3 regions of the Citrobacter pasteurii genome follow, and region 1 is predicted to be linked to each of the others. Evidence: predicted binding sites of a transcription regulator. Region 1 holds the regulator's gene; each other region holds the start of a gene.
The links. The regulator LexA, encoded in region 1, represses DNA repair genes until DNA is damaged. The targets are predictions, from matches to a motif close to TNCTGTATGTACATACAGNA.
Positions count from the first base shown of each region.

Region 2: umuD (translesion error-prone DNA polymerase V autoproteolytic subunit) is a predicted target of LexA. The motif match lies at 6,610-6,629, and genes of this name have one in related genera.
Region 3: rmuC (DNA recombination protein RmuC) is a predicted target of LexA. The motif match lies at 8,549-8,568, and genes of this name have one in related genera.

Region 1 is NZ_CP077262.1:4,841,128-4,851,291, reverse strand. It holds gene plsB (glycerol-3-phosphate 1-O-acyltransferase PlsB) at 1-1,805, opposite strand, end outside; gene I6L54_RS23360 (diacylglycerol kinase) at 1,977-2,345, shown strand; gene lexA (transcriptional repressor LexA) at 2,455-3,063, shown strand; gene dinF (MATE family efflux transporter DinF) at 3,184-4,503, shown strand; gene I6L54_RS23345 (CsbD family protein) at 4,640-4,849, shown strand; gene zur (zinc uptake transcriptional repressor Zur) at 4,894-5,412, opposite strand; gene I6L54_RS23335 (cupin domain-containing protein) at 5,528-6,016, shown strand; gene dusA (tRNA dihydrouridine(20/20a) synthase DusA) at 6,123-7,121, shown strand; gene pspG (envelope stress response protein PspG) at 7,255-7,497, shown strand; gene I6L54_RS23320 (quinone oxidoreductase) at 7,799-8,782, opposite strand; gene dnaB (replicative DNA helicase) at 8,847-10,164, shown strand, end outside.
Region 2 is NZ_CP077263.1:53,416-63,579, reverse strand. It holds gene I6L54_RS24005 (hypothetical protein) at 240-488, opposite strand; gene I6L54_RS24000 (MCP four helix bundle domain-containing protein) at 640-1,521, opposite strand; gene I6L54_RS23995 (hypothetical protein) at 1,695-2,018, opposite strand; gene I6L54_RS23990 (hypothetical protein) at 2,363-2,644, opposite strand; gene I6L54_RS23985 (AAA family ATPase) at 2,644-3,282, opposite strand; gene parM (plasmid segregation protein ParM domain-containing protein) at 3,526-4,497, shown strand; gene I6L54_RS23975 (plasmid partitioning/stability family protein) at 4,562-4,891, shown strand; gene I6L54_RS23970 (Y-family DNA polymerase) at 4,895-6,166, opposite strand; gene umuD (translesion error-prone DNA polymerase V autoproteolytic subunit) at 6,166-6,594, opposite strand; gene I6L54_RS23960 (hypothetical protein) at 7,150-7,611, shown strand; gene I6L54_RS23955 (hypothetical protein) at 7,611-7,949, shown strand; gene I6L54_RS23950 (YubG family protein) at 8,304-9,083, shown strand; gene I6L54_RS23945 (antirestriction protein ArdA) at 9,482-9,991, shown strand; gene I6L54_RS23940 (hypothetical protein) at 10,034-10,164, shown strand, end outside.
Region 3 is NZ_CP077262.1:181,032-191,195, reverse strand. It holds gene rhtB (homoserine/homoserine lactone efflux protein) at 1-328, opposite strand, end outside; gene pldB (lysophospholipase L2) at 439-1,455, shown strand; gene yigL (sugar/pyridoxal phosphate phosphatase YigL) at 1,471-2,271, shown strand; gene I6L54_RS00940 (carboxylate/amino acid/amine transporter) at 2,347-3,246, shown strand; gene metR (HTH-type transcriptional regulator MetR) at 3,134-4,087, opposite strand; gene metE (5-methyltetrahydropteroyltriglutamate--homocysteine S-methyltransferase) at 4,323-6,584, shown strand; gene I6L54_RS00925 (dienelactone hydrolase family protein) at 6,639-7,445, opposite strand; gene udp (uridine phosphorylase) at 7,711-8,472, shown strand; gene rmuC (DNA recombination protein RmuC) at 8,613-10,043, shown strand; gene ubiE (bifunctional demethylmenaquinone methyltransferase/2-methoxy-6-polyprenyl-1,4-benzoquinol methylase UbiE) at 10,138-10,164, shown strand, end outside.

The DNA.
Region 1 (10,164 bases):
TGCTCGCGCGGCAGAATAATGATGTCACCGATCGTGTCTTTCTCAACCTCAAACTTGTTCATCTGCAAGGCGTGGTCGATAAGTTCACTGGCGCTTTGTGTCGGCACTGTCGTATCCGAAGCATACGGCACATTGCGCAACAGGCTCAGGTAGCAATCGAGCTGTTCGGTTAGCTGCTCGCGCGTCAGAGAACGCTGACGGGAAGCCAGTAACGCGGTACAACACAGGTTCATGGCGTTGGCCGCGCCCGCGTTGTTAATGCGTACCATCAGGTCGGCAGCAATGTTATTCACTGTCGGCGTCAGCCAGGCCGGGCGAATAGACTCGATAGGATCGATAGATTCGCGCCACTCCGGCACATGCTGATTCAGGTAGGTCATCAATGGCATAGGTTCGCCAAAGTTAACGTAGCCCTGACCCAGATTACGTAGCTTGCTCAAACCGCGCAGCATTTGCGGCAGGCTCTCTTTCTCTTTGGTCGCGCCACGCAGCTCTTTTGCGTAAGTTCCCACTTCCATCACATGCTCGTAGCCGATGTAGATAGGCACCAGTGTAATGGGACGCGTACCGCCGCGCAGCATCGCCTGGATGGTCATCGACAGCGTGCCGGTTTTCGGGTCAAGCAGACGGCCGGTACGTGAGCGGCCACCTTCGACAAAGTATTCAACCGAGTAACCACGGCTGAACAACTCGCCCAGGTATTCGCGGAATACGGTGGAATAGAGCTTATTGCCTTTAAACGTACGACGAATAAAGAATGCGCCCAGACGGCGGAAAATCGGACCTGCCGGCCAGAAATTCAGGTTGATCCCTGCCGCGATATGCGGTGGAACCAGCCCCTGATGGTACAGAACATACGACAGCAGCATGTAGTCCATATGACTGCGGTGGCACGGCACATAGACGATTTCATGTCCGTCGTGCGCCAGTTGGCGTACACGTTCAGCATTGTGAACATTAATGCCCTGATACAGACGGTTCCAGGTAAAGCCCAGAATACGGTCCGTCAGGCGGATCATCTCATAGGAGAAGTTGGCGGCGATCTCTTCCATCAGCGCAATCGCGTTTTGCTGCGCTTTTTCGTGGGAGATCTTTTTACTGCGGGCTTCATCTTCCACCGCTCTGGCGATCGCTTTTGAGGCCAACAGCTTATTAAACAGATCCTGACGGGCAGGGAGTCGCGGGCCGACTGCGGCCAGGCGCTGGCGAGCAAAGTGCATACGCGCCACGCGTGCCAGTTTTTGGGCGATGGTTTTATCCGTGCCGTGTTCGTCTGCCATGCGACGCAGGGAGACCGAAGGCGAGAAGCGGACAAAACTGTCGCGACCCAGCCAGGACACCGCAAAGAATTTCTGTACACCGTTCAGCATACGCAGCGGCGGATTGACTTCGCCTTTCTCGCGCCCTGGAGCACGGCCAAACATCACCGACACCGGCACCATCTGTACATCCAGATCGGGGTTGCTGCGATGCAGATCGAGATAGTTATGGAACAGCTTGATGGACTCTTCTTTTGGCGTGTAATAGGTGAATACACGCGGGCCGCCGTGTATAAACACGTAGCGCGGCAGCAAAGTCCCATCTATCTCCAGCGGTTCCAGGGGGTCAGGGAGGTCGTGCACCAGACATTGGGCACGCAGCGTCAGCAAGTCTGCTTTTGAGTTGTACGGTAAGACGTACATAATGGGACGAGAGGTATCGAGTCCCAATTCCGGGGCGGGTTCCGCCGGGATAGACTTGCTTTTTACCAGGATGCTTAATGGTAAATTCAGTAATTTGTAGTAAATTCGTGGCCAGCCGGACATAAACGATGTAAAGCCTCTGGTTAATAATGCAAATGCGCTGCAAGGATATCAGAAAGTTTAGTGAATTTCTGTGGTATCCCGTCATACTTCGCGCAGCTTTGCTTATGCCCTGAAACAAACAGGGTAACGATACAATAATACTCACGCTAATTATGTAAAAAGGTTCTTTTGATGGCCAATAATACCACTGGATTTACTCGGATTATCAAAGCAGCAGGCTATTCCTGGCAAGGTTTCCGCGCCGCATGGATCAATGAGGCGGCATTCCGTCAGGAAAGCGTTGCCGTACTGTTGGGGGTAGCCATCGCCTGCTGGCTGGACGTTGACGCGATTACCCGCGTACTGCTGATTGGTTCGGTGATGCTGGTGATGATCGTTGAAATTCTGAATAGCGCCATTGAGGCGGTCGTCGACCGAATAGGTTCGGAGTATCACGAGCTTTCTGGCCGGGCGAAAGATATGGGATCGGCTGCAGTATTGCTTTCTATTTTTGTCGCTCTGATCACCTGGGGCATCCTGTTGTGGTCGCATTTGCGATAAAGGTTCCACAACTTCATAAATCTCCTGTTTTTTGTGCAGTTTGCGGTTCCAAATTCGCCTTTAGCTGTATATACTCACAGCATAACTGTATATACACCCAGGGGGCGGAATGAAAGCGTTAACGGCCAGGCAGCAAGAGGTGTTTGATCTCATTAGAGATCACATCAGCCAGACAGGTATGCCACCGACGCGTGCGGAGATCGCGCAGCGTTTGGGGTTCCGTTCCCCAAACGCGGCTGAAGAACACCTGAAAGCACTGGCGCGTAAAGGTGTACTGGAAATCGTTTCTGGCGCATCGCGTGGTATTCGCCTGCTGCAGGAAGAAGAGGAAGGTTTACCGCTTGTTGGTCGTGTCGCGGCCGGTGAGCCACTTCTGGCACAGCAGCACATCGAAGGCCATTACCAGGTTGACCCATCACTGTTCAAACCGAACGCCGATTTTCTGCTGCGCGTCAGCGGTATGTCGATGAAAGATATCGGGATTATGGATGGCGATTTACTGGCTGTGCATAAAACGCAGGACGTGCGTAACGGCCAGGTTGTTGTTGCCCGTATTGATGATGAAGTCACTGTTAAGCGCCTGAAAAAGCAGGGCAACAAGGTTGAACTTCTGCCGGAAAACAGTGAATTTAAACCTATCGTTGTCGATCTGCGCGAGCAAAACTTCACCATTGAAGGGTTGGCGGTAGGCGTGATTCGTAACGGTGAATGGCTGTAATGATCTGCTGATTTCCTGTAGGCCGGAGAGGGCGTTTACGTCGCTCTCCGGCAAATTGCCCGATGATGCTACCTTATCGGGTCTACAAAAACGCGTTAATTTCTTTTCAGGCTCCTTTCCATGCCTTTCTTTACCTCCTCTGATAAAGCACTTTGGCACCTTGCCTTACCGATGATTTTCTCCAACATCACTGTTCCACTGCTGGGACTGGTGGATACGGCGGTGATTGGTCATCTGGATAGCCCGGTCTACCTTGGTGGCGTTGCCGTTGGCGCAACAGCGACCAGTTTTCTCTTTATGCTGCTGCTTTTTTTGCGTATGAGTACCACTGGTCTGACAGCCCAGGCGTTCGGTGCGAAAAATCCGCAGGCACTGGCGCGCGCGCTGGTTCAGCCGCTGATGCTGGCGCTGGGAGCGGGGCTGCTTATCGCACTGTTTCGCGCACCGGTTATCAGCCTGGCGTTGCATATCGTGGGAGGTAGCGAAGCGGTGCTGGAGCAGGCCCGAAGGTTCCTGGAAATCCGCTGGTTAAGCGCGCCCGCCTCACTGGCCAATCTGGTGTTGCTCGGCTGGTTGCTTGGCGTTCAATATGCGCGTGCGCCGGTTATCCTGCTGATTGTCGGCAATGTGCTTAACATCATGCTCGATTTGTGGCTGGTGATGGGCCTGCATATGAACGTACAGGGCGCGGCGCTGGCGACGGTGATTGCCGAATATGCCACTTTGCTGATCGGTCTGATGATGGTACGTAAGGTCCTGCATATGCGCGGAATTTCGCTGGCAATGCTGAAGCAGGCGTGGCGTGGCAACTTCCGCCGTTTACTGGCGCTTAACCGTGACATCATGCTGCGCTCGCTGTTGTTGCAGCTCTGTTTTGGTGCGATTACGGTGCTGGGGGCGCGTCTCGGGGGCGATATTATTGCAGTCAACGCCGTTCTGATGACTCTGTTGACGTTCACCGCCTATGCGCTGGACGGATTTGCCTATGCCGTGGAAGCCCATTCTGGTCAGGCTTATGGCGCGCGGGATGGCAGTCAACTGCTGGATGTTTGGCGAGCGGCGTGTCGGCAGTCGGGAATTGTGGCGATCCTTTTTTCGCTGGTCTATGCCCTGTTCGGCGAGCAGATTGTGGCGCTGCTGACCTCGCTGTCGCAAATCCAACAGCTGGCCGATCGCTATCTTTTCTGGCAGGTGGTGTTACCGCTGGTGGGCGTTTGGTGTTACCTGCTCGACGGGATGTTTATTGGCGCGACGCGGGCTGCAGAAATGCGCAACAGTATGGCCGTTGCCGCAGTGGGATTCACCTTAACGCTCCTGACGTTGCCGTGGCTCGGAAATCATGGTTTGTGGCTGGCGTTAACCGTTTTTCTCGCGCTGCGCGGGCTATCGCTGGCCTTTATCTGGCGGCGTCACTGGCGTAATGGTACCTGGTTTGCCTGAAAGGAATGGTTAAAAATTCCGAATAGTAAATAAAGCTCAGAATCACTGACTACACTTATTCTCACGTCCAGAGAAAACAGCATGTGTCTGGACATGGCACTCGCGCTATTCACAACCTAACGATGAGGACTTGATGATGAATAAAGACGAAGTCAGCGGTAACTGGAAACAGTTCAAAGGTAAAGTGAAAGAGCAATGGGGCAAACTGACCGATGATGATATGACGGTCATTGAAGGTAAACGCGACCAGCTGGTAGGTAAAGTCCAGGAACGATACGGGTACGCGAAAGATCAGGCGGAGAAAGAAGTTAAAGATTGGGAAAAACGCAACGATTACCGCTGGTAATTAACCCCTCCCTCCTGAGAGTACAAGGACGTACGCTCTTTTATTTACCGCCCGACTTTCTTTTTCACCTGAATTGTATGGTCATGCTGGCATTCGCCAGGATGGCGGCATGATTCAACTTCCACACATGCCGGACACAGGCCGTGGGCTTCAATCACATTATGGCGCAGAGCAAATCCCATTTTAGCTGCCAGCGTATGCATAATATCTTCCACGCCTTCCGCACACTCTTCTTTTACCACGCCACAGCGGTCACAAATAAACATTGCCGAGCTATGGGTTGGCTGATCGAACAGATGGCAAAGGACATAGCTGTTGGTGGATTCCACCTTATGCACAAACCCTTGTTCCAGCAGAAAATCGAGCGCACGATACACGGTAGGGGGTTTGGCCTGCGGCTCGGTTTCCCGCAGCAGATCAAGCAGGTCATAGGCGCTGATCGCACCTTCCTGCAGGCTCATCAGGCGCAGCACTTCGAGGCGTTGTGGCGTTAGCCGCACGTTACGTTGCACACAGAGTTTTTCAGCTTGAGCCAATAACTCCTGCGTGGTGGTTTTGTCCATTTGGCGCCTCGATTTGCGTGGAAGGTTAATCCCTTACTTTATCATGTTTTGCTTAAAACGCCGAGATCCACCGCTGTGTGCTATACCTGACGCATCGCAACACTGGAAAATTAACATGAAAAGACCCGATTGTATTCGCCACTGGCGTGAAGTTGAGGGGCCTGATGACTCCACCTATCCAGGCAGCGATGAGCTTTTTTCTATTGGCGCGCCGCTGGCCCGCAGGTTGGGGTTAGGGCGATTAGGCATTCATCACGAACGCCTGCCGCCGGGTCGTCGTACTTCTTATCCACACGCTGAAAGTGATGAAGAAGAGTTCATCTACGTGCTGGAAGGCTACCCGGAAGCCTGGATCAATGGTTACTTATGGAAGCTGGAACCCGGCGACAGCGTTGGTTTCCCGGCAGGAACCGGTGTGTGTCACACCTTTATCAATAACACCAGTGAAGAGGTACGTCTGCTGGTCGTCGGTGAGGCGAACAAAAAATACAATCGCATTTATTATCCGCTTAATCCGGTTTATGCCGCCACGCGCGAGGATCGCTGGGTTGACCATCCTCCACAGTTTTTTGGTCCACACGACGGAAAACCCGGGCGGAAATGACGATCCACGCGGACGAAGGGCGCTATCCACGATGATGTGGCTCACTATCGCAACGGTCTATGCTATAGTAGCGCCCCTTTTTTAACCGGATGCTTGAATATTCGCCATGCTGCCTGAATCTCAGTCTACCGCTTTTCCCGCTCATCGTTTTTCTATCGCGCCGATGCTCGACTGGACGGACAGACACTGCCGCTACTTTTTGCGCTTACTGTCCAGCCAGACGCTGCTCTATACGGAGATGGTGACCACCGGGGCAATTATTCATGGCAAAGGCGATTACCTGGCGTATAGCGAAGAAGAGCATCCGGTCGCATTGCAACTGGGCGGGAGCGATCCTGCCGCGCTGGCCCAGTGCGCAAAGCTGGCTGAAGCACGAGGTTATGACGAGATTAACCTCAACGTCGGCTGCCCTTCCGATCGCGTACAAAACGGGATGTTTGGCGCTTGCCTGATGGGGAATGCGCAACTGGTCGCTGATTGCGTGAAGGCGATGCGCGATGTGGTGTCGATTCCGGTGACGGTCAAAACGCGCATCGGTATCGATGATCAGGACAGCTACGAATTCCTGTGTGACTTCATCAATATGGTCTCCGGTAAAGGTGAATGTGAGATGTTTATCATCCACGCCCGCAAGGCCTGGCTGTCCGGGCTAAGCCCGAAGGAAAACCGTGAGATCCCGCCGCTGGATTATGACCGTGTTTATCAGTTGAAGCGTGATTTCCCGCAGCTGACGATGTCGATTAACGGTGGAATTAAATCACTGGAAGAAGCAAAAACGCATCTGCAACATATGGATGGCGTGATGGTGGGGCGTGAAGCTTATCAAAACCCGGGGATTCTGGCGTCGGTCGACCGTGAAATTTTTGCTGCGACCACGCCGGATGCAGACCCTGTCGCCGTGGTGCGTGCCATGTATCCCTATATTGAGCGGGAGCTGAGTAAAGGTACGTATCTGGGGCATGTGACCCGCCACATGCTGGGGTTGTTCCAGGGAATTCCAGGCGCACGCCAATGGCGTCGTTATCTGAGTGAAAATGCGCATAAAGCCGGGGCCGATATTAACGTTCTGGAACACGCGCTGAAACTGGTGGCAGACAAGCGTTAAGTTCTCACCAAAAGTTAGTTAATTTCACCACGCCCTGCGCTTTGTCGCGGGGCGTTTTCTTTATAAATCAATGCATTAATTTTGGCATGTTTCTTGTAATGCAATGGAGAGAATTTCATTTCGGGAGAGAGCCATGCTGGAACTACTTTTTGTGATTGGGTTTTTTATCATGCTGATGGTCACCGGCGTATCTTTGCTGGGGGTGTTGGCCGCATTGGTGGTTGCCACTGTGGTGATGTTTTTGGGCGGACTCTTTGCCTTGATGATAAAACTTTTACCCTGGCTGCTCCTGGCCGTTGCCGTGGTGTGGATTATCAAGGCGATAAAAGCGCCAAAAGTCCCACAGTATCAGCGCAATAACCGTCGATTTTACTAAGGTATTGAGCGGTGCGTCACAACCTGCAACATTGCCTTTAGAACCAAATAGGAATTGATTATCAAATCTGTCACTATTGCGCGGTTAACGAATTCATCGAGCTGTACCCTACATACAGCCGAACTAAAAAAAGAAAGGGCTTCCTACGGGAAGCCCTAATTCTTTACTTCCCCGTCATAATTCAAACCGCAGGTGTGTTGGCTGCTTTCATTCACCCCAGTCACTTACTCCAGTAAGCTCCTGGGGATTCATTCAATTGCCGCCTTCCTGCTGCTTGAATTATTTAGGGGAAGTCGGAGCATTACGGGATCAGTAAACTCGAGCCCTGCGTGGCCCGGCTTTCCAGTGCTTCATGGGCCCGTTGCGCGTCACTTAACGCAAATTTCTGACCCGGCGCGACATCCACTTTGATCACCCCACTGGCAATCAGCGAGAACAGCTCATTGCTGGCTTCAGTTAATTCACGGTGATTGGTGATATACCCCTGGAGTGAAGGACGGGTCACGTACAGCGAACCTTTCTGGTTCAGAATACCTAAGTTCACGCCAGTCACCGGCCCGGAAGCATTACCAAAGCTGACCATCAATCCCCGGCGTTGCAGGCAATCCAGTGAGGCTTCCCAGGTATCTTTCCCTACCGAGTCATACACCACCCGCACTTTTTTACCGCCGGTTACCTCTTTCACTCGTTCAACTATGCTTTCTTCACGATAGTTAATAACCTGCCATGCGCCGGCCTGCCGCGCAATTTGCGCTTTTTGCGCACTGCCGACGGTACCAATCAGCTTCGCACCCAATGCTTTTGCCCACTGGCAGGCAATCATCCCGACGCCGCCAGCAGCCGCATGGAATAAAAACGGCTCGTCGGGCTGGATTTCATAGGTTTTACGCAGCAGATAAAAAACGGTTAACCCTTTCAGAAATGAGGCTGCTGCCTGCTCAAAAGAGATGGCATTAGGCAGAATGGCGGCTTTATCGGCCGGAACGTTATGTACTGAGCTGTAAGCGCCAAGCGCAGACTGGGCGTAAACCACGCGATCGCCAGCTTTAATGTGCGCCACTTTGCTCCCCACTTTGCTGACGACGCCTGCGGCTTCGGTTCCCAGACCGCTGGGCAGAGAAGGCGGTGGATAAAGACCACTGCGGATGTAAGTGTCGATATAGTTGATACCAATCGCTTTATTCTCGACCTGGATTTCGTTTTCCGCCGGATCTGCAGGCGTAAACTCGACGACCTGAAGCACTTCAGGACCACCATGCTTGTGAAATTCAATACGCGTTGCCATGCTTCCTCCAAAAGAAATGTGGTAATCTTTCGACCCAATCATTATCTCGGTAACTCCATTCACTATGGCAGGAAATAAACCCTTCAACAAACAACAGACTGATGCTCGTGAGCGCGATCCCCAGGTCGCCGGGCTGAAAGTACCGCCGCACTCGATTGAAGCGGAACAGTCGGTGTTGGGCGGTTTAATGCTGGATAACGAACGCTGGGACGATGTGGCCGAGCGCGTGGTGGCGGAAGATTTTTATACCCGACCGCACCGGCACATCTTCACGGAAATGCATCGACTGCAGGAGATGGGAAAACCTATCGACCTGATCACGCTCGCAGAATCGCTGGAGGTTCAGGGACAACTGGACAGCGTCGGCGGCTTTGCTTACCTGGCTGAGTTATCTAAAAATACGCCAAGTGCGGCGAACATTAGTGCTTATGCGGATATCGTCCGCGAACGTGCCGTTGTTCGTGACATGATTTCGGTTGCGCACGAAATTGCGGAAGCCGGGTTTGATCCGCAAGGCCGTTCCAGTGAAGATCTACTGGACCTCGCGGAATCACGCGTTTTTAAAATCGCTGAAAGCCGCGCCAACAAAGACGAAGGCCCGAAAAACATCACCGATGTGCTCGACGCCACCGTCGCGCGTATCGAGCAGTTGTTCCAGCAGCCGCACGACGGCGTCACCGGGGTAAACACCGGTTATGATGACCTCAACAAAAAGACGGCGGGTTTGCAGCCGTCAGACTTGATTATCGTCGCCGCGCGTCCGTCGATGGGTAAGACGACATTTGCAATGAACCTCGTCGAAAATGCGGCGATGTTGCAGGATAAGCCGGTTCTTATCTTTAGTCTTGAAATGCCCTCAGAACAGATCATGATGCGTACCCTGGCCTCGCTGTCACGCGTAGACCAAACCAAAATCCGTACCGGTCAACTGGATGATGAAGATTGGGCGCGAATTTCCGGAACAATGGGTATTTTGCTGGAGAAACGAAACATCTATATTGATGATTCTTCCGGCCTGACGCCAACGGAGGTGCGCTCGCGTGCTCGTCGTATCGCTCGTGAACACGGCGGTATCGGCCTGATCATGATCGACTACCTGCAGCTGATGCGCGTGCCGTCGCTCTCCGATAACCGTACGCTGGAAATTGCTGAAATTTCCCGCTCGCTGAAGGCGTTAGCAAAAGAACTGCATGTGCCGGTGGTAGCGCTGTCGCAGCTTAACCGCTCACTGGAACAACGCGCCGACAAGCGCCCGGTTAACTCGGATCTGCGTGAATCCGGCTCCATCGAACAGGATGCCGACTTAATCATGTTTATCTATCGTGATGAGGTTTATCACGAAAACAGCGATTTAAAAGGTATTGCCGAAATTATTATTGGTA
Region 2 (10,164 bases), on a different replicon from region 1:
TACGCTAGAACAAACGAGTTTTGTATTTGCTGTCCAGGAATTTGGGGATAAAGTGGCTCATGTAGTTCACTCAACCAAGAAATGAAAGTGGTTGAATAAATACAAATACTGCTCAAACAGCCGCGAAAGCGGCTTTTTTTGTGAGCTAGACAGAATTACCTTTATGTCTAACTGCGCGGGGAATTAAACGGGGGGCGCAAAAAAGCCGCTGGCGCAGCCTGATGAAGCTATCAAGAAAGTTAAAGATTCCGGCGGCGTAGCTCTGCGTTGATAGCTTCAAGTTGGCGGGTATTAATCCTGATCCACTCGTTACTGGTCATCCCCCCGCGTGCAAACACACGTTCGCGCCATTCGGGGCTTTCCCATTTGGCAACCCTTTGTACATTCTCTATGCCGAAATAGGACAGCGGGAAAATGCGGAAATAGCGAGTCCATACCACATAAGCAGCAGGAACGGCGGCAATGGTCAGAGCGATTAGGATTTCCATACAGTAAATATACCAGGCCAGATCTTGCACAGCCAGCAGAACTGGACGGAATTACCTTTATGTCTAACTGCGTGTGGAATTAAAGGTGTCATAACAGTAGAAAGGCCGCTGCTGCGGCCAGTCGGTTTTGGATTGAAAAAAAGACTTCCATTCAATCATCTAAGCCACTAAAGTTTAAGTCACTAAGATAGTTTCGTATATCAATCTGTGATTCTTTACAGTAGTTTTTTAGCAATAACCATATATTTAGATCGTAATCGTTATGATCAAGGCAGTTTGTATATACAAGCCTATCCACTTCATAATCTACGTGTATGTTAACCTCAGAGATGAGCATGAGATTCTTAGCTATAATTTCATTAAAAGAGTTGTGAATATCGCTATCATCTGTTTCACGACCAAATGCTCTACATACCTCAGTTACATCAACATATAATGAATCATTATCTATACGGTAAAGACTGTACGGGTGATTTGATCTTGCTATTCCACAAGCAAATACTTTCCTTGAGTACGGAGTTAATGATAAATACTTGGCAATAGATGAATTAAAAGCATTTACGGCATCATTCATTTCATCTTCAGCCATTTTATAATTCTCTGGAAAAACAGTTTTGTACAGATTTTTTAGATTTGATACTTTTTTGAACGAGCTATCTATGGTGTAATCCTTCAAGCTTAATAATATTTTGTTGGCAATTAAATCATCGGAGAAGATTTTTTCATGTTCTTCTTTCATCTTTTTTAAGGATAGAACATCATATTTTACTGTATCATTTGTTTCAATATGATGCGGGTAACATAGTAACATTAAGTTATCAAAGCTGCGCCTATCCTCGTTCGACATCTTGTCATTAAATCGCTCCCCACCCGTATTGGCTGCTTCAATATGACAAACCTGGCCCACAAAATTGCCGGAGGGATCTATCATTGACTGACCGCATCCAGGGAAGCAACATAAATTACCAGATAGAGAAAACAATCTCCTTAGAACTTCCGGAAGTGGTTTTAATCTTTTTACTTCATCTTTCATACGAATAACTCCTAAAAAGGCCTCTCAAATGGCCTAACCGTTTATCGATCAAATTCTGCTCTAGGCCACATATAGTTAATAATAACAAAAAGAACTGGACGGAATAACCTGAGTGTCCAGGTTCGAGGGGAATGCAGAACTGACCGGGCTACGCTCCGGTCGGAACGGAAGTTTTAGATCATGCTATTACAGTAAGTTATAAGTGCCGAGACAGATAAGGGTACAGTTCCGTCTTTCATTGGTATGGAAGGAATGAATTTTTGCTTTCTAGCAGCTTCTGCTTTAGCTACATTTTGTTGCTTGCTGATCGGGCTATATGTTTTTTGGTTGGCTAATTTTGTGAAACTCTTAAGCCATTTTTCATACTCAGAACCAACGGCACCAATCATTTTTTTTAGCTTGGGTTCTGTTGCCTTATCAAAAAGTTTTTTCATTTTATTCATATGCTGACGAGTTGTTTTCTCTTCATTCAGCGCATCAAGTACTTCCTGATACATATAATAATCCTTAGTTCTATAGTTACTTTTCAGCAAACTCTACCACTTCCAGTGGTAATTTGTAGAGGTGCCGGTGAGTTTCGTAACGGGTGGTCATCAGCCAACTGTTCTCCGACTTCCTGATACTTGATGGATGATGAGAATGCAGTGTGCTATGTGAATTTTGCGATTCAGGCAGGGGAAACGGGTGAAAGAATTTGCGAGAGAACGGACAGAAGAAAGGCCGTTTTAGCGGCCTTCTGAGACTATAATGTAAAATAGATTTTATTATTTCATACTTCATACTTCATACTTCATACTTCATACCTCACACCTAATATCTTTAAGTTGTGAAGTATGATTTGCTACTTTTCACCAGTCTTCTGTAGATAAAGGTCCAGAGCTTCTCTGAAGATAGCGCTTACGTTTTTAGGGTCCTTACCACTACGCTTGTTTCGTAATGCGATGTCTTCAACTTTTACTAGCATTGATTCAGCCAGAGAGATTGTTGTGCGAACCTGTTTTTCAGGCTCTGGTTTTTCAGGTGCGCCATAAGGTTTATCGGCAAGACGCTGCGCAAGGGCTTCAGCTTGTTCTGCTGTTACATCTGAGCGGTTTGATGCCTGTTGGCTCGGCCTTTTAACCATTATCCGAATACCTCTTTCATTAATTGCTTAATTTCTGCTTTAGCAGCTTCATTATTTGTCTCTACGACACCTGTTCCGTTGCTCATGCAATCGCGATAGACCTTACGGAAACAGATTACTGTTTGCAGCGCTTCAATAGTTGGAAACTCTTCGAGGTACTCCAGAAACTCCTTCCGCTCGTTTCCTCTCAGAACTGGATTTGTTGTCGCCATACTTTGTAAGCAATAGACTTTCAGTTCAGGGTTGAGGTCACGCATTGCTTCTATCTGTTGAGCAAGTTCCGTCAAAGTATCGAGGTCGGGTTGTGAGCATTGCAATGGTGCAATGATCTGATGAGCGACTACACCGCTAGTAATGAATTCTCTCGAGTTTCGCCCAGCCACATCCACGATTACGTGATCATACTTTTCGTCTAATGCTCGAAGGGTTTGCGTCAGGTTATCGAATTTTTCGATGAGCGTGAATGTTGGCTCCACCCCTGTTGCTTCACGTTCAGCATGGTGCTTAGCGGCCGTACGCTGTAAGTCCCCATTTAACAGACATACATCATGGCCTTCATGTGTAAGCGCAATAGCCAAGTTTGAAGCTGTAGTTGTTTTGCCTGAACCGCCTTTGTTTCCACCTACGACAGTAATCATTGCTGCCTCATAAATATGATGTGTGAAGTATGATTTATTCTGGCACATGCAGGGTTAGAGTCAATCTGCAAATGAAAAAGTATGAAGTATGACGTGTGAAGTGTGAGGTGTGATTTATTTTTTAATAAATCACAAATGTTACTTGTGTTTTAATATTTCATAATTATGATTTAATACTCAATCTGAGTGTTTAGGCGCTCAGGCTTAACAGTCTTTCTCAATTTGAGTATCAAGGGGTTCAGTATGAAGGTGTATTGCGATGATGGTTCTACAGCCGTAAAGATTGCTTGGTTTGATGGTAAGAAATTACATAAGTCATTGTCATCAAACTCTTTTAAATCTGGATGGAAGGTTGAGGGGATGGGTAACCGCCAGACCTTTAACTATGAACTGGACGGCAAGAAGTATACATATGACGAAGTCAGCAATGAATCTATCCTTACTACTCATATTGAGTATCAGTACACAGATGTGAATGTCCTGGCTGTTCACCATGCTCTTCTTAATAGTGGTTTGAAACTGCAGCCTGTATCTCTGACAGTGACTCTACCTATCAGTGAGTTCTACACCAAAGAGTGCCAGAAGAACGAACTGAACATTCAGCGCAAGATCGACAACCTGATGCGCCCGGTCAAGCTGAATAAGGGGGAGGTTTTTACCATCGAACATGTTGAAGTTATGCCTGAGTCTTTGCCTGCCGTATTTGCTCGTCTGGTTAAAGATAATGTGGGGCAGTATGAAAAGTCTCTGGTGATTGACCTCGGCGGCACGACTCTTGACGTTGGTGTAATCGTTGGCCAGTTTGACTCCGTTAGCGCTATTCACGGAAATTCCGAGATAGGTGTGTCGCTGGTGACGAACGCTGCGCTCACGGCTTTGAAGATGGCATCCAGTAACACAAGTGCCATGGTTGCAGATGAGCTTATCAAACAACGTAAGAACCCAGACTTTGTTCGTCAGGTTATTAATGATGAGAGCAAGACAGCCCTGGTGCTGGATACCATCGAAAGTGCAATCGCCACGCTGGGGGCACAGGTTGTTGATGATCTGGCTGGCTTCAGAGACGTTAACCGCGTCTATATCGTTGGTGGTGGAGCTCCGTTGATCGAAGACGCAGTTAAATCTGCATGGCATCATCTGGGCTCGAAGGTTGTCATGATGGACTCTCCGCAAACATCGCTTGTAGAAGCTATCGCAGCATTCAAGGGGGAGTAGTGCCGTGAGCGAGGAACGGAAGAAGTTTACTGTTTATCTTCATCCGGATCAGGCGGCGGACAGCGTGTCTTTAGACATTATTGAGTCCGTCCCTCGGAACGACAGGGGAGAGTTGTACCGTAAAGCGCTTATCTCCGGTTTAGCGCTTCACCAACTCGACCCGCGGCTTCCTGGTTTACTAGCGCTGTTGCTGGATAAGGACTTCACTGCGGATAGTCTGGTTGGCTTACTCAGCCAGACAACGGGATGGAAACCATCCCAGGCCAACATTCGTGATGTGCTTGCAGAGCTGGGGGCAGGGCAGTTTACTCCTGCAATCGAACCTGAGGTTGTTGAGGATGATGAGCAACGGCGACTGGAAGAGGCTCGAACCAAAATGAAGCGCATCTTTTGATACTCAAATTGAGGCACACGGTATATCGCTCCATCTGGTCGTGTATGCCGGTGACAGCATTTCTCTTTTCATCTGCCAGTCTGGTGCTATTCCGCGCCCAGCAAACCATACCTTCCCGAGTCCTGAGTGGTTGATGCCATCCAGGACTTTCATCAGTTGCTCGCTTCGTTCCTGCGGCTTAACGTCATCGAAAAGATTTAACTGTGCTACCCCCGTAGGGGTGAAGTCATTCAGCATTACTCCAGCCTTTGCATATCGATGCCCGTCGAGCCAGATACAGTCTAGGGCTTTTACTGAGGCATTTATGATGTCCCGGGTGTCGCGTGTAGGCACGAGAAGCTTTTCACTGGCCACGTTGCCGTAATACGCTTCGTTGACTGCGAAAGGGGAGGTTTTGATAAAGACCGATATGTGTCGGCAGAACTGATGTTCTCCCCGCAGTTTTTCAGCCGCGCGTTCGGCGTACTGGCAGATAGCCTGTCGCAACGCTTCGTAAGTCGTGATGCGCTCCCCGAATGATCGGCTGCAGACAATCTGCTGCTTCGCGGGCGGTGCCTCTTCAAGAGATATACAGGACTCACCGTTCAGCTCGCGTACGGTCCGCTCCAGCACCACGGTAAAGTTCTTGCGTACAAAGGCAGGGGGCATGCGCGCCAGCTGCAGCGCAGTCGTCACGCCGTATGTATTCAGCTTTTTGCCTATACGGCGACCAACCCCCCAGATTTCCTCCACTGGCTGCAGTGAGAGCAGTTTCTCCGTTCTACGGATATTGCCAGTAGTCAGGGCCAGCACGCCCCCAAATTGCGGCCACTCCTTAGTGGCCCATTGTGCTGATTTTGCTAAAGTTTTTGTCGGCCCCATCCCGACACCAATTGTCAGTCCGGTACCTCTTAGGACGTGCTCGTGCAGCTGCCGTCCGAAATCTTCAAAGTCAGTACATCCATCGATGCCGCAAATATCCAGGAACATCTCGTCAATGCTATACTGCTCAACACGGGGCGCCAGTTCTTCCAAATGTGCCATGACGCGGTTGCTCAGGCTCGCGTACAGCTCATAATTACTGGAATACGTAAGGACTTTTTCCGGGAATTGCATTGCCTTCAGCTGGAACCAGGGGATCCCCATTTTGATTCCAAGCCGCTTCGCTTCCTTCGATCTGGCTATAACACAACCATCATTATTGCTAAGAACGACCACTGGTTTATCACGTAAGTCAGGGCGAAAGACCTTCTCACAACTCGCATAGAAGCTGTTCACATCTGCCAGGGCGAACATCAGTCATGTCCCCTGGTTTTGTGTACAAAGGCAGTTACGACACCGAAGATTTGCAGGTTCTCCGGGTCTGGCCATAGAGTAGGGTAAGCTGGATTCATAGCCTGCAGCCCAGGCCGTGGCCTCAACAGCAACCTCTTAACGGTGAACTCTCCCTCTATTTCAGCTATCACGATGTCTCCGTGCTGTGCCTGCTCGGCTTTATCCACGATCATCAAATCACCAGAATGTAGCCCGATGTCGGTCATCGAGTTGCCGATAGCTCGCACAAAATAGGTTGAGTTGGGCCGTGATATGCAGTACTGGTTCAGGTCGAGTTCGGCCTCCACGTAATCCTGGGCCGGGGAGGGGAACCCGGCCTGGCAGCGATCGCTATAAAGGGGGATGGGCGTCAACTCCGGATTGCTTTCAGCACGTATGAACTCAAACATAGTTACCTCAAATAATACTGTTCATATATACAGTATTATTATCTTATTTAGGACACTTTCAAGTATTGTTTTTTTGCTGCCTTTAACCCTCTGTAGTTCCTGGAGAAACTCCATTGGCGATGTGGTACCTCGCTCTCGTTGAACGCTGGGGCTACTTATCCACAGAAACGGGGGATAACGATGTGGGTATATTCAATGAAGTCACTCTGCCGCTCTATTGCTGTCAGATTATCTCCAGCCATCCATCCACTGCCGGTATTGAACCGGCCGCGTCTGGTTATCCCATGCTCAGGCATCGGTGCGCCGTGCCTCTACTCTAGCCCGAACGCTGCAAATACAAGGTAGGCTTCGCCGCCAGCGGCTCCCGTTCGCAATGTCTAAACGATTAATCGTCGTTCTTCCCGTCGTTTTGCCGCTCAATTTTCGCGGCAAAACCGTCCAGACCGCCTCTGCTTTTCACTACGAACGGCCTTGCTGGCGCCCTTGTATTCTCCGCTCGAAGTCGGGCTGTCGTGTCGGCACGGCGCAGATGGGTGCCGGTTTAAGGAGAGAACTATGTTTAAGGTGACGTGTATTACGCTGGATGATGGCCAGCATGCGGTGTTTCTCAATGGTCACTGTCTGGCCAGTGACGATGTAAGTGGCCATAAGTTTTCCCTGGGGGATATCCTTGAGCGTCTATCCCGGTTGCCGGGTGTTCAGATCGAAATGGTGAAATGGCCAGTCCCGGCAGGTGACTGGGAGTGGTTTGATGTAGCCAATGCGGTTTTTCCTGCATCAGGTCTGTGGCGCCGCGAAATGACGGTATCGGGGATGATTGCCCGATTGCAGCAACACCCTATGGATGCACTTTGTACAGGGACTTTCTGGCTGGCAGATGATTTCCTTTCGCTCGATGACTCGCTGGACAATGAGACTATTGAAGCTGCGATGTCACTCGCTGATGAATGCCATGATGCCAGTATTGGTTTCAACTGGGATCACCTGCAGTGGGCGATTGATGAGGCAAAAAAATAATGAATACATGGTTGATTGGTGTCGCTATCGAAGTTTGTGACCTTGAATTTCCGGCATATTTCCTGATCCAGGCGGAGTGTCTGGAGCAGGCGGAAGCCGGGGTTGTTTACATGGGAAGTACCTGGTGGCAGGAATGTCTGGAAGATAGCGATGGATGCCGTTGGGATTACCGTTCCGGAAAGGCTGTCTGGTTTAACAGCATCACGCTGCTCTATGATGCAGAAAGTTCTATTCTGCGGGGACTAAAATTTCTGGATACCTGGGTTGTTACTGGCGATCAGATAAATCTTCGCGTCCAGAACCAGTTCAATGAACACTGGGAAGAATTCACCCGATAAATAATGCCGGGCTGCACTGTCAGCCCGCCAAATCAGCCAGAAGGATGTCGTGGACTCCGCTTTTTATGCCACGCCGGTGGCGCGGCCGGGTGTCAACGCCGTGCCTCAACTTTAGCCCGAACGCTGCAAATACAAGGTAGGCTTCGCCGCCAGCGGCTCCCGTTCGCAATGTCTAAACGATTAATCGTCGTTCTTCCCGTCGTTTTGCCGCTCAATTTTCGCGGCAAAACCGTCCAGACCGCCTCTGCTTTTCACTACGAACGGCCTTGCTGGCGCCCTTGTATTTTCCGCTCGAAGTCGGGCTGTCGTATCGGCACGGCGAAGCAATCGCCGCATCAAGACAAGGAGAATACTATGACCACCGCTTATCGCTTTATGCACCGCCACACCCGTAACACACTGGTTGCCCGTGGCTGGCCAGCCAGCATGGATATTGATACAAGCCTGAATTATTCCCGTGGAGAAGGAGTGGCTTTCTATGGACAACTGACGGCGTCCGACCTGCAGCGCCTGTTGCCTGAAATTACGCTGCGTGGCCTGATGCCTGATAACGCATTTAACGAATTGCTGCCGCTGGTTAGCGGGACCGATCTAATCGTTCGTCTTTACCGGAACTCGCTGGGGCATCGCAAAGCCCATGCTGGCACTATTTCGCTGGAATACGATAACTGTCCTGCCGGAATGTCTGTAAAGCAGATCCTGTGCCTCCTGAAAGCCCTGCGAGACGAAATTAATCACGTCTGCAGTTGTGTTGCCGCTGCAGGATATCGACTTACTGAAGCACTCCGTCCTGCTGCTGACCCACTGGTGTTTACCCGACGGACGCGCAATTTCACGCTCTCAGTCATCGAAGTTGAAGCCGGAAACGAAGATCCCGAGTGGGATAACGAAACCCTTGATGCGCGCCTGAAATCTGTACTCGACGGTCAGGAAACCTTTCGTCGCCTACAGATCCGCCTTGAATGTCACGGTCGTGTGGTTGGTGTGACGTACGTGCCGTTCGCGTTGCGTCACCCAGATAGCCCATCCCGTTTCTGGTTTGAACGTCGCTGGTTACGGGATGTTGTCTGCGAGGCCAGAGTGGAAATTGACGCAATGATGCGGTCTTTCTCCGGTATTCGAATTGCTGCATGACCAACGGGCGGGGCTGGTTGCCCCGCAGTCCGGTATCGGAATTGGATGTCGCACGCTCCTCTATACAGGCGCGACCTCCACGTTGTTACGGACGCGCGGTGGAGGGAAGTTTGTGCGGTCTGCGGCTAACGCCGTGCCTTCACTTTAGCCCGAACGCTACAAATGCAAGGGAGGCTTCGCCGCCAGCTGCTCCCGCTCGCAGTTTTTTTGATGATTTATCATCGTTCTTCCCGTTGGTTTTCCGCTCAATATTCGCGGAAAACCCGTCCAGAACGCCTCTGCTTTTAATCTGCGACCGGCCTTGCTGACGCCCTTGCATTCTCCGCTCGAAGTCGGGCTGTCGTGTCGGCACGGCGTAAGCCGGTACTCAGATAACCTGGACTACGGAGGGAACACCCATGAACACTATCACCACCACCACCCCAGCGGTCTACGTTGGCACTTATCACAAATACAACTGTGGTAGCCTGGCCGGAAAGTGGCTTGATTTGACCGATTTCGACGAGAAAGAAGACTTTCTTGAAGCATGCCACGCGCTGCACGCGAACGAGCATGACCCGGAACTGATGTTTCAGGATATTGAAGGTATTCCGTCTCAATTTTGTTCTGAAAGCTCTGTGGACTGGGATTTCATCGATGCCTACAAGCAAGCGAAGGATGAGGGAAAGGACGCGGCATTTATCGCTTGGGCTGAATATAGCGGGGAATGCGATTTTGACGCGTTCGAGGATGCCTACCATGGTGAGGCCGTGAGCGAGGAGGATTTTGCTGTGGACTATGTCAACGATAACGGCCTGCTGTCTGCGATTCCTGAGAGTCTGCGAACCTACTTTGATTATGACTCATTTGCCCGTGATCTGTTTATCGACTCTTTTAACTTTATTGATGGCTATGTTTTCCGCAGTTAATCCAGATAAGGCAGGGGAAACCCTGCCGGAAAAAGGCTCTCTATGAAAATGACACCTGAAACACGCAAAATCCTGAAACATTACAAAAATCTGGTAAACGAACGCCGTCGGGAAGTGGGGCTCTCACCCTATACGACCCCAAGGCTCCTTGACGATATTTGTGAATTGCTGAC
Region 3 (10,164 bases), 260 kb from region 1:
GACTGCGCGATTGCGTATTCGCCATGGTGTTCAGATCGATAGCGCCCGCTGCCCGCCATTGCTGAATACCCAGCCAAATCAGATAGGCCGCTCCCGCCCACTTCAGCACCTCAAACGCGATCACCGAACGAGAAAATAGCGTTCCCAGCCCCACGCCAACCAAAACGATATGAATGCCCAGCCCGGTCTGTAAACCCGCAATCGACGCGCTGGCACCGCGATAACCGTGGCTGATGGCGGTGGTCATGGTGTTGATTGCGCCAGAGCCTGGAGACAAGCTCAAAATAATAGAGGTTAGCAGGTAGGCGAACCACCATTCAAAGGTCATGAGAAACTCCCGGATTGTCTATTTTTATGCCACAATACGCTACTGCCGTTAGGTTGTGTCAGCGACGGCGAAAAAAACGATTTTACTTGGTCAGCGAGGCTGGATACCCGATGTTTCAGCAGCAAAAAGACTGGGAAACAAGAGAAAACGCGTTTGCTGCTTTTTCCATGGGGCCACTGACAGATTTCTGGCGTCAGCGGGAAGAAGCGGAATTTACGGGTGTGGATGATATCCCCGTACATTTTGTTCGTTTTCATGCAGAAAAAAACGATCGCGTCATCGTCGTCTGTCCTGGACGCATTGAAAGCTACGTGAAATACGCTGAACTGGCGTATGACCTGTTTCATTCTGGTTTTGACGTGCTCATTATCGACCACCGTGGCCAGGGGCGTTCCGGGCGTATGCTGTCAGATCCGCATCGTGGTCATGTCGATAACTTTAATGACTATGTCGACGATTTAACCGCCTTCTGGCAGCAGGAAGTGCTACCCGGTCCGTGGAGAAAACGCTATATACTGGCGCATTCTATGGGTGGAGCGATTGCCACATTGTTCCTGCAGCGCCACCCGAATCAGTGTGATGCCATCGCGCTTTGTGCGCCGATGTTTGGTATTGTGATGCGCTTTCCTGACTGGATGGTGCGCCACATTCTGGACTGGGCTGAAGGGCATCCACGGATCCGCGAAGGCTATGCGATGGGAACCGGGCGCTGGCGGGCGCTACCCTTCGGTATGAATGCGCTAACCCATAGTCGACAGCGCTATCGGCGCAATCTACGCTTCTATGCTGATGAGCCACGGCTACGCGTAGGCGGCCCGACCTACCATTGGGTGCGTGAAGGTATTCTGGCTGGCGAACAGGTTCTGGCTGGCGCGGGAGACGACGCGACGCCGACGTTGCTGATTCAGGCCGAAGAAGAGCGTGTAGTGGATAACCGCATGCACGATCGTTTTTGTGAACTCCGCGCCGCAGCGGGCCATCCTGTAGAAGGAGGTCAGCCGCTTGTCATAAAAGGCGCGTACCATGAGATCCTTTTTGAAAAGGACGCAATGCGCTCAGTCGCGCTTAACGCTATTGTCGAATTTTTCGACAAGCATAACTCATCCAGCGGAACCCGCTTTGCCTAGAGGTTGAATTTTCTTATGTATCAGGTTGTTGCGTCTGATTTAGACGGTACGCTGCTTTCCCCCGACCATACTCTGTCCCCATATGCTAAAGAGACGCTGAAATTACTGACTGCTCGTGGCGTTAACTTCGTGTTTGCGACTGGCCGTCATCATGTTGATGTGGGACAAATTCGCGATAACCTCGGCATTAAAACCTACATGATCACCTCCAATGGCGCGCGGGTGCATGATTCTGACGGAAACCTGGTGTTTTCGCATAACCTGGATCGCGACATTGCCAGCGACCTGTTTGGCGTAGTGAATGCAAACCCGGACATCGTGACCAACGTTTATCGCGATGATGAGTGGTTTATGAACCGCCATCGCCCCGACGAAATGCGCTTTTTCAAAGAAGCGGTGTTTAACTATTCTCTGTTTGAACCTGCGCTACTGGAGCCGGAGGGCGTCAGCAAAGTGTTCTTCACCACCGATTCTCACGAAAGGCTGCTGCCGCTGGAGCAGGCGATTAACGCCCGCTGGGGCGATCGCGTTAACGTCAGCTTCTCTACGCTTACCTGTCTGGAAGTCATGGCGGGCGGCGTGTCGAAAGGTCATGCGCTGGAAGCGGTGGCGAAAGCGATGGGCTACAGCCTGAAAGACTGCATCGCTTTTGGCGACGGGATGAACGATGCGGAAATGCTCTCCATGGCGGGCAAAGGCTGCATCATGGGCAATGCCCACCAGCGCCTGAAGGATCTGCACCCAGAACTGGAAGTCATTGGTCTTAATGCTGACGATGCCGTGCCGCACTACCTGCGCGATCTCTTTTTAAAGTGATTGTTCTTTAGTTGACCAGTTGTCAACTAAACTCTCCGCTACAATGGATGTTCCCTGTTCTAAGAGGCATCCATTGTGGCGCTACTCATCATTACCACTATTTTGTGGGCCTTTTCCTTCAGCCTGTTTGGCGAGTACCTTGCCGGTCATGTCGATAGCTATTTTGCGGTGCTGGTGCGCGTTGGACTCGCGTTGCTGGTGTTCCTGCCGTTTTTACGTACCCGCGGGCACAGCGTAAAAACGATCGCGCTGTATATGCTGGTGGGGGCCATGCAGCTTGGCATTATGTATATGCTGAGTTTTCACGCCTACCTGTATCTGACGGTTTCAGAACTGTTGCTTTTCACCGTGCTGACGCCGCTCTACATCACGCTGATTTATGACCTGATGAGCGGACGCCGTCTGCGCTGGAGCTACGCTTTCAGTGCGTTACTGGCGGTGATTGGCGCGGGGATTATTCGTTACGATCAGGTAACCAGCCACTTCTGGACTGGCCTGATACTGGTGCAGCTTTCTAATATTAGTTTTGCCATCGGTATGGTGGGCTATAAGCGTCTGATGGAAACCCGCCCAATGCCACAGCACAACGCTTTTGCCTGGTTTTACATGGGGGCCTTTCTGGTGGCTGTCGTGGCCTGGTTCATGCTGGGTAATGCGCAGAAAATGCCTGCAACCACGCTGCAGTGGGGAATTCTGGTCTTTCTTGGCGTGGCGGCGTCCGGCATTGGTTACTTTATGTGGAACTACGGTGCGACCCAGGTAGATGCAGGTACGTTGGGCATCATGAACAATATGCATGTGCCGGCCGGGCTGTTGGTCAACCTGGCTATCTGGCATCAACAGCCTCACTGGCCAAGCTTCATCATTGGCGCGGCTGTGATAGTGGCCTCACTGTGGGTACATCGAAAGTGGGTCGTTCCGCACTCCGCACAAACGGCAGATGATCGCAGGCGTGATTCCGCGCTGAGCGAATAAACGCTTCCGTGACTGGCTGTCGCTGCTCGCCATCACGCACGGCGGCGTACAGTCGGCTCCACAATCCATCGCCCAGGGTTTTGGTCACCACCAGGCCCTGGCGTTCAAAACTCTCCACCACCCAGTGTGGTAACGCGGCGATACCCATTCTGGCGGCAACCATTTGAATCAGCAGCAGGGTGTTATCCACGCTCTTCAGCGACGGGCTCACGCCCGCAGGCTGTAAGAAATGCCGCCAGACATCCAGTCGACTCCGTTGCACCGGGTAAATAAGCAGCGTCTCGCTAGCTAAATCTTCCGGCGTGATTTGCGTTTTACTGGCTAACGGGTGATCCGGCGCCAGGACCAGGCGGACTTCAAAATCGAACATCGGCGAGTAGTGCAGTCCGCTGCGCGGCAGAATGTCGGAGGTTAACACCAGATCCAGCTCATCCTGCTGTAGCGCCGGTTGCGGATCGAACGTCACGCCGGATTTAAAGTCCATCTCCACCTGCGGCCAGTTGGCACGAAAATTCTCCAGCGCGGGCGTCAGCCATTGAATACAGCTGTGACATTCAATCGCGATACGCAGTCGGGTTTGCTGCGGTTCGTTGCAGGCCTGCAGCGCCCGACCAATTTGCGGCAATACCTGATTTGCCAGCTGCAGCAAAATTTCGCCCTGCGGCGTAAAGCGCAGCGGCTGGCTTTTACGGACAAAGAGTCGAAAGCCAAGGCGCTGCTCCAGATCGCTGAACTGGTGAGAAAGGGCGGATTGGGTCTGATGCAACGTCGCCGCAGCGGCTGCCAGCGAACCACTATTCCGCAACGCCTGGAGCGTTTTCAGATGTTTAATCTCGATCATGAAAGTCCTTCACTTCGGCATGAACAAATTGCGCTTGAGGAATATACAGTAACCGCCAATTATGGATGTGTAAACATCTGGACGGCTAAAATCCTTCGTCTTTTAAATTTATGGTGCGTTGGCTTCGTTTCCCCACCCCAGTCACTTACTTCAGTAAGCTCCTGGGGATGAGTAAACTTGCCGCCTTCCCTAAATTCAAAATCCATAGGATTTACATATAATTAGAGGAAGAAAAATGACAATATTGAATCACACCCTCGGTTTCCCTCGCGTTGGCCTGCGTCGCGAGTTGAAGAAAGCGCAAGAAAGTTACTGGGCGGGAAATTCTTCCCGTGAAGAATTGCTGACCGTTGGTCGCGAGCTGCGTGCCCGCCACTGGGATCAGCAGAAGCAGGCGGGCGTTGACCTGCTGCCGGTGGGCGATTTTGCCTGGTACGATCACGTGCTGACCACCAGCCTGCTGCTCGGCAACGTTCCGGCTCGTCATCAGAATAAAGACGGCTCGGTTGATATCGATACCTTATTCCGCATTGGCCGTGGCCGCGCACCGACCGGTGAGCCCGCGGCGGCGGCAGAAATGACCAAATGGTTTAACACCAACTATCACTACATGGTGCCGGAGTTCACCAAAGGTCAGCAGTTCAAACTGACCTGGACCCAACTGCTGGATGAAGTAGACGAAGCGCTGGCGCTTGGCCATAAGGTGAAACCTGTGCTGCTGGGGCCGGTAACTTACCTGTGGCTAGGGAAAGTGAAGGGCGAACAGTTTGACCGCCTGAGTCTGTTGAACGACATTCTGCCGGTTTACCAGCAGGTGCTGGCGGAACTGGCAAAACGGGGTATTGAGTGGGTACAAATCGATGAACCTGCTCTGGTACTGGAGCTGCCGCAAGCGTGGCTGGATGCCTTTAAACCGGCTTATGACGCTCTGCAGGGTCAGGTGAAGCTGCTACTGACCACCTACTTCGAAGGCGTAACGCCAAACCTGGATACCATTACCGCGCTGCCGGTGCAGGGGCTGCACGTTGACTTCGTGCACGGTAAAGATGATGTCGCCGAGCTGCACAAACGTCTGCCTGCCGACTGGCTGCTGTCAGCGGGTCTGGTGAACGGACGCAACGTCTGGCGCGCCGACCTCAGCGAAAAATACGCGCAAATTAAAGATATCGTCGGGAAACGTGACCTGTGGGTGGCTTCTTCCTGCTCCCTGCTGCACAGCCCCATCGATCTCAGCGTGGAAACCCGCCTTGATGCAGAGGTGAAGAGCTGGTTTGCCTTCGCCCTGCAAAAATGCGGCGAGCTGGCGCTACTGCGTGATGCGTTGAACAGCGGCGATACCGCGGCGCTGATTGAATGGAGCGCACCGATTCAGGCGCGTCGCCACTCTACTCGTGTCCACAACGCCGCAGTGGAAAAACGTCTGGCGGCGATCACTGCCCAGGACAGCCAGCGTGCCAACGCTTATCCGGTTCGTGCCGAGGCACAGCGTGCCCGCTTTAATCTGCCGGCATGGCCGACCACGACTATCGGCTCATTCCCGCAAACCACGGAAATTCGCGGCCTGCGCCTGGACTTCAAAAAAGGCAACCTGGATGCCGGTAACTACCGCACCGGTATCGCGGAACATATCAAACAGGCGATCGTTGAACAGGAACGTCTGGGGCTCGACGTGCTGGTGCACGGTGAAGCCGAACGTAACGACATGGTGGAATACTTTGGTGAACATCTGGACGGGTTCGTCTTTACCCAGAACGGTTGGGTGCAGAGCTACGGTTCTCGCTGCGTGAAGCCACCGGTAGTCATTGGCGACGTCAGCCGCCCGGAAGCGATCACCGTGGAGTGGGCGAAGTATGCCCAGTCGCTGACCGACAAACCGGTAAAAGGTATGCTGACCGGTCCGGTGACCATTCTTTGCTGGTCATTCCCGCGTGAAGACGTGACGCGTGAAACCATCGCGAAGCAGATTGCGCTGGCGTTGCGTGATGAAGTTGCGGATCTGGAAGCGGCGGGGATCGGTATTATCCAGATTGATGAGCCGGCGCTGCGCGAAGGTCTGCCATTGCGTCGCAGCGACTGGGCGGCGTATCTGGAGTGGGGCGTGGAAGCCTTCCGCATTAACGCGGCGGTGGCGAAGGATGAAACCCAGATCCACACCCACATGTGTTACTGCGAGTTCAACGACATCATGGACTCCATTGCGGCGCTGGACGCGGACGTGATCACCATTGAAACCTCTCGTTCTGATATGGAGTTACTGGAGTCGTTTGAAGAGTTCGATTACCCGAACGAAATCGGGCCGGGCGTCTACGACATTCACTCGCCGAACGTCCCGAGCGTGGAGTGGATTGAAGCCCTGCTGAAAAAAGCCGAACAGCGTATTCCGGCAGAGCGTCTGTGGGTGAACCCGGACTGCGGTCTGAAAACGCGCGGCTGGCCGGAAACCCGTGCCGCGCTGGCAAACATGGTTAAAGCGGCGCAGAATCTGCGTCAGGCGTAAAAACAAAACGGAGGCTGATGCCTCCGTTTTGTTTATTGGTTTGCCTGGCGGAAATTATTTCTTTCCACCGTATTGCGCGAACCACTCCAGCATCCTCTGCCAGCCGTCTTTTGCGGACTCTTCGTGGTAACTTGGGCGATAATCGGCGTTGAACGCATGCCCGGCATCGGGATAGACCACGATTTCCGCTTTCGCATTGGCGGCGCGCAGCGCCTGACGCATTGTTTCAACGGTATCTTGTGGAATACTGGTATCCTGGCCGCCATACAGTCCCAAAACGGGAGCGTTAAGATCGGTTGCGATATCAACGGGATGTTTGGGGGAGTTCAGCGTTTTATCGCCCACCAGTTTGCCGTACCACGCCACCGCCGCTTTTAGCTGTGGATTGTGTGCGGCATACAGCCAGGTAATGCGCCCGCCCCAGCAAAATCCGGTGATCATCAGTTGGTGCGCATCTCCCCCGTTGCGGGAGGCCCAACTGGCGACGTGATCCAAATCGGCCAGTACCTGAGAGTCAGGCACTTTGGCGACAAGGCCGCTGAGCAGCGTCGGGATATCGGCAAAGTCATTGGGATCGCCTTCGCGAAAATAGAGTTCTGGTGCGATAGCCAGATACCCTTCCAGAGCCAGACGGCGGCAAACGTCACGAATGTGTTCATGAATGCCAAAAATCTCCTGCACGACAATAACCACGGGCAGCGGGCCATCGGTTTGCTTTGGTCGTGCGTGATACGCTGGCATATCATCGCCTTGTGAAGGTATGGACGTTACACCGGCGATAATCGCGTTATCCGGAGTGTGAACCGTGGTAGATGTCGGTGGAGATACAGCAGGTGCAAAGCCAGATTGTCGTGTTGTCATGGTATTCTCCGTACCCTTAAATATTCAGCCCAAAAGCGCATTGTTAACTATAGACACATGCAACGAACCACATTGCCTTAAACGGTCTATCTTTTGTGCAGGGCTTCCTTACATTGCATTGTTTATGTGATGTGTATCACTATTTCATGGTAATTGAATGCAATTGATTTACATCATAGTGATGACTGTCACGAAAATATGTTCATGCCTTCGGTAAAGTATGTTTTTGCTTCTTCTGACAAAACCGATTCACAGAGGAGTTTTTATGTCTAAGTCTGATGTTTTTCATCTCGGCCTCACTAAGAGCGATTTACAAGGGGCTACGCTTGCTATCGTCCCTGGCGACCCGGAGCGTGTGGAAAAGATCGCCGCGCTGATGGATAAGCCGGTTAAGCTGGCATCTCATCGCGAGTTCACTACCTGGCGTGCTGAGCTGGATGGTAAAGCCGTGATCGTTTGCTCTACCGGTATCGGCGGCCCGTCAACCTCTATTGCCGTAGAAGAACTGGCACAGCTGGGCATTCGTACCTTCCTGCGTATCGGTACGACTGGCGCTATCCAGCCGCATATCAACGTGGGTGATGTCCTGGTCACCACGGCGTCTGTCCGTCTGGATGGTGCAAGCCTGCACTTCGCGCCAATGGAGTTCCCGGCCGTTGCCGACTTCGAGTGCACCACTGCGCTGGTGGAAGCGGCGAAATCTATCGGCGCCACTACCCACGTTGGCGTTACCGCGTCTTCTGATACCTTCTACCCGGGCCAGGAGCGTTACGACACCTTCTCTGGTCGCGTAGTGAGCCGTTTCAAAGGCTCGATGGAAGAGTGGCAGTCGATGGGCGTCATGAACTACGAAATGGAATCTGCCACGCTGCTGACCATGTGCGCCAGCCAGGGTCTGCGTGCTGGTATGGTCGCGGGTGTTATCGTGAACCGTACTCAGCAAGAGATCCCGAATGCGGAAACGATGAAACAAACGGAAAGCCACGCGGTGAAAATCGTGGTGGAAGCTGCGCGTCGTTTACTGTAATTCTCCCTTCTTTGCTAAAAGGCCGACGCGTTCGGCCTTTTTATTTTGCGTAGTGCCTCGCAGGAAATTCCTTTTAAACTGGACGTTTATACAGCACAATTCTATTTTGTGCGGGTAAGTTGTTGCTGTAAGGGGGCGTTGTGGATATTTCAATTATGATGAGTGCCGTGCTGGCGTTAGCCGCAGGGCTGCTGGTTGGGTGGCTGGCAACAAAAGCGCACGCCGACAGGATCCGTGCCGACCTCATCGAAGAACGACGTGAACTGGATATCGCGCTAAGCGCCGCCCGGCAGCAACTCTCACAGGAGGCCCACTGGCGCGACGAATGCGAACTGCTGAATAACGAACTCCGCAGCCTGCAGAGTATCAATACCTCGCTGGAGGCCGATCTCCGGGAAGTCACCACTCGTCTGGAAGCAACGCAACAGCATGCGGAAGATAAAATTCGCCAGATGATCAACAGCGAACAGCGCTTGAGCGAACAGTTTGAGAATCTGGCGAACCGCATTTTCGAGCACAGTAACCGTCGGGTAGATGAGCAAAATCGCCAAAGCCTGAACAGCCTGCTGGCACCGCTTCGCGAACAACTGGACGGTTTTCGACGCCAGGTTCAGGATAGCTTTGGTAAAGAGGCACAGGAACGTCATACTCTGGCGCACGAAATTCGTAATCTCCAGCAACTGAACGCGCAGATGGCACAGGAAGCAGTAAACCTGACGCGTGCATTAAAAGGGGATAACAAAACGCAGGGTAACTGGGGCGAGGTGGTACTCACGCGGGTGCTTGAGGCTTCCGGTCTGCGTGAAGGCTATGAATACGAAACCCAGGTCAGCATCGAAAACGACGCCCGCTCGCGGATGCAGCCAGATGTTATTGTCCGGTTACCGCAGGGCAAAGATGTGGTGATCGACGCGAAAATGACGCTGGTTGCCTATGAACGCTATTTTAACGCTGAAGATGAACTCACCCGCGAGAGTGCGTTGCAGGAGCATATCGCCTCGGTGCGAAACCACATTCGTCTGCTGGGTCGCAAAGACTATCAGCAGCTTCCTGGGTTACGTACGCTTGACTATGTGCTGATGTTTATCCCCGTTGAGCCTGCTTTTTTACTGGCGCTCGACAGGCAGCCTGAACTGATTACCGAAGCGCTTAGAAATAATATTATGCTGGTCAGTCCCACTACGCTGTTGGTGGCATTGCGTACGATTGCCAATCTGTGGCGCTACGAGCATCAGAGCCGTAATGCGCAACAAATTGCCGATCGGGCCAGCAAACTTTATGACAAGATGCGGTTGTTTGTGGATGATATGTCGGCAATAGGTCAAAGCCTGGATAAAGCCCAGGACAACTACCGACAGGCGATGAAAAAACTCTCTTCCGGTCGTGGAAACGTCCTGTCGCAGGCAGAAGCGTTTCGCAGTTTAGGGGTGGAAATTAAGCGCGAGATTAATCCTGAACTGGCTGAACAAGCCACGACCCAGGATGAAGAGTACCGTTTGCGCTCGGTCCCTGAGACGCAACCGGATGAGCCTTACCCCGATGATGAAGCGGTAAATCAGCAATCAAGCTAGTCCATTTGGGGTAGTTGAACCCGGCAGAAGGGTAGGGCAAATTGACCCAATCTGTTACACTTCTCGAACATTTTTTGAATGAGCAGGCACTGAGATGGTGGATAATTCACAAGAAACGACG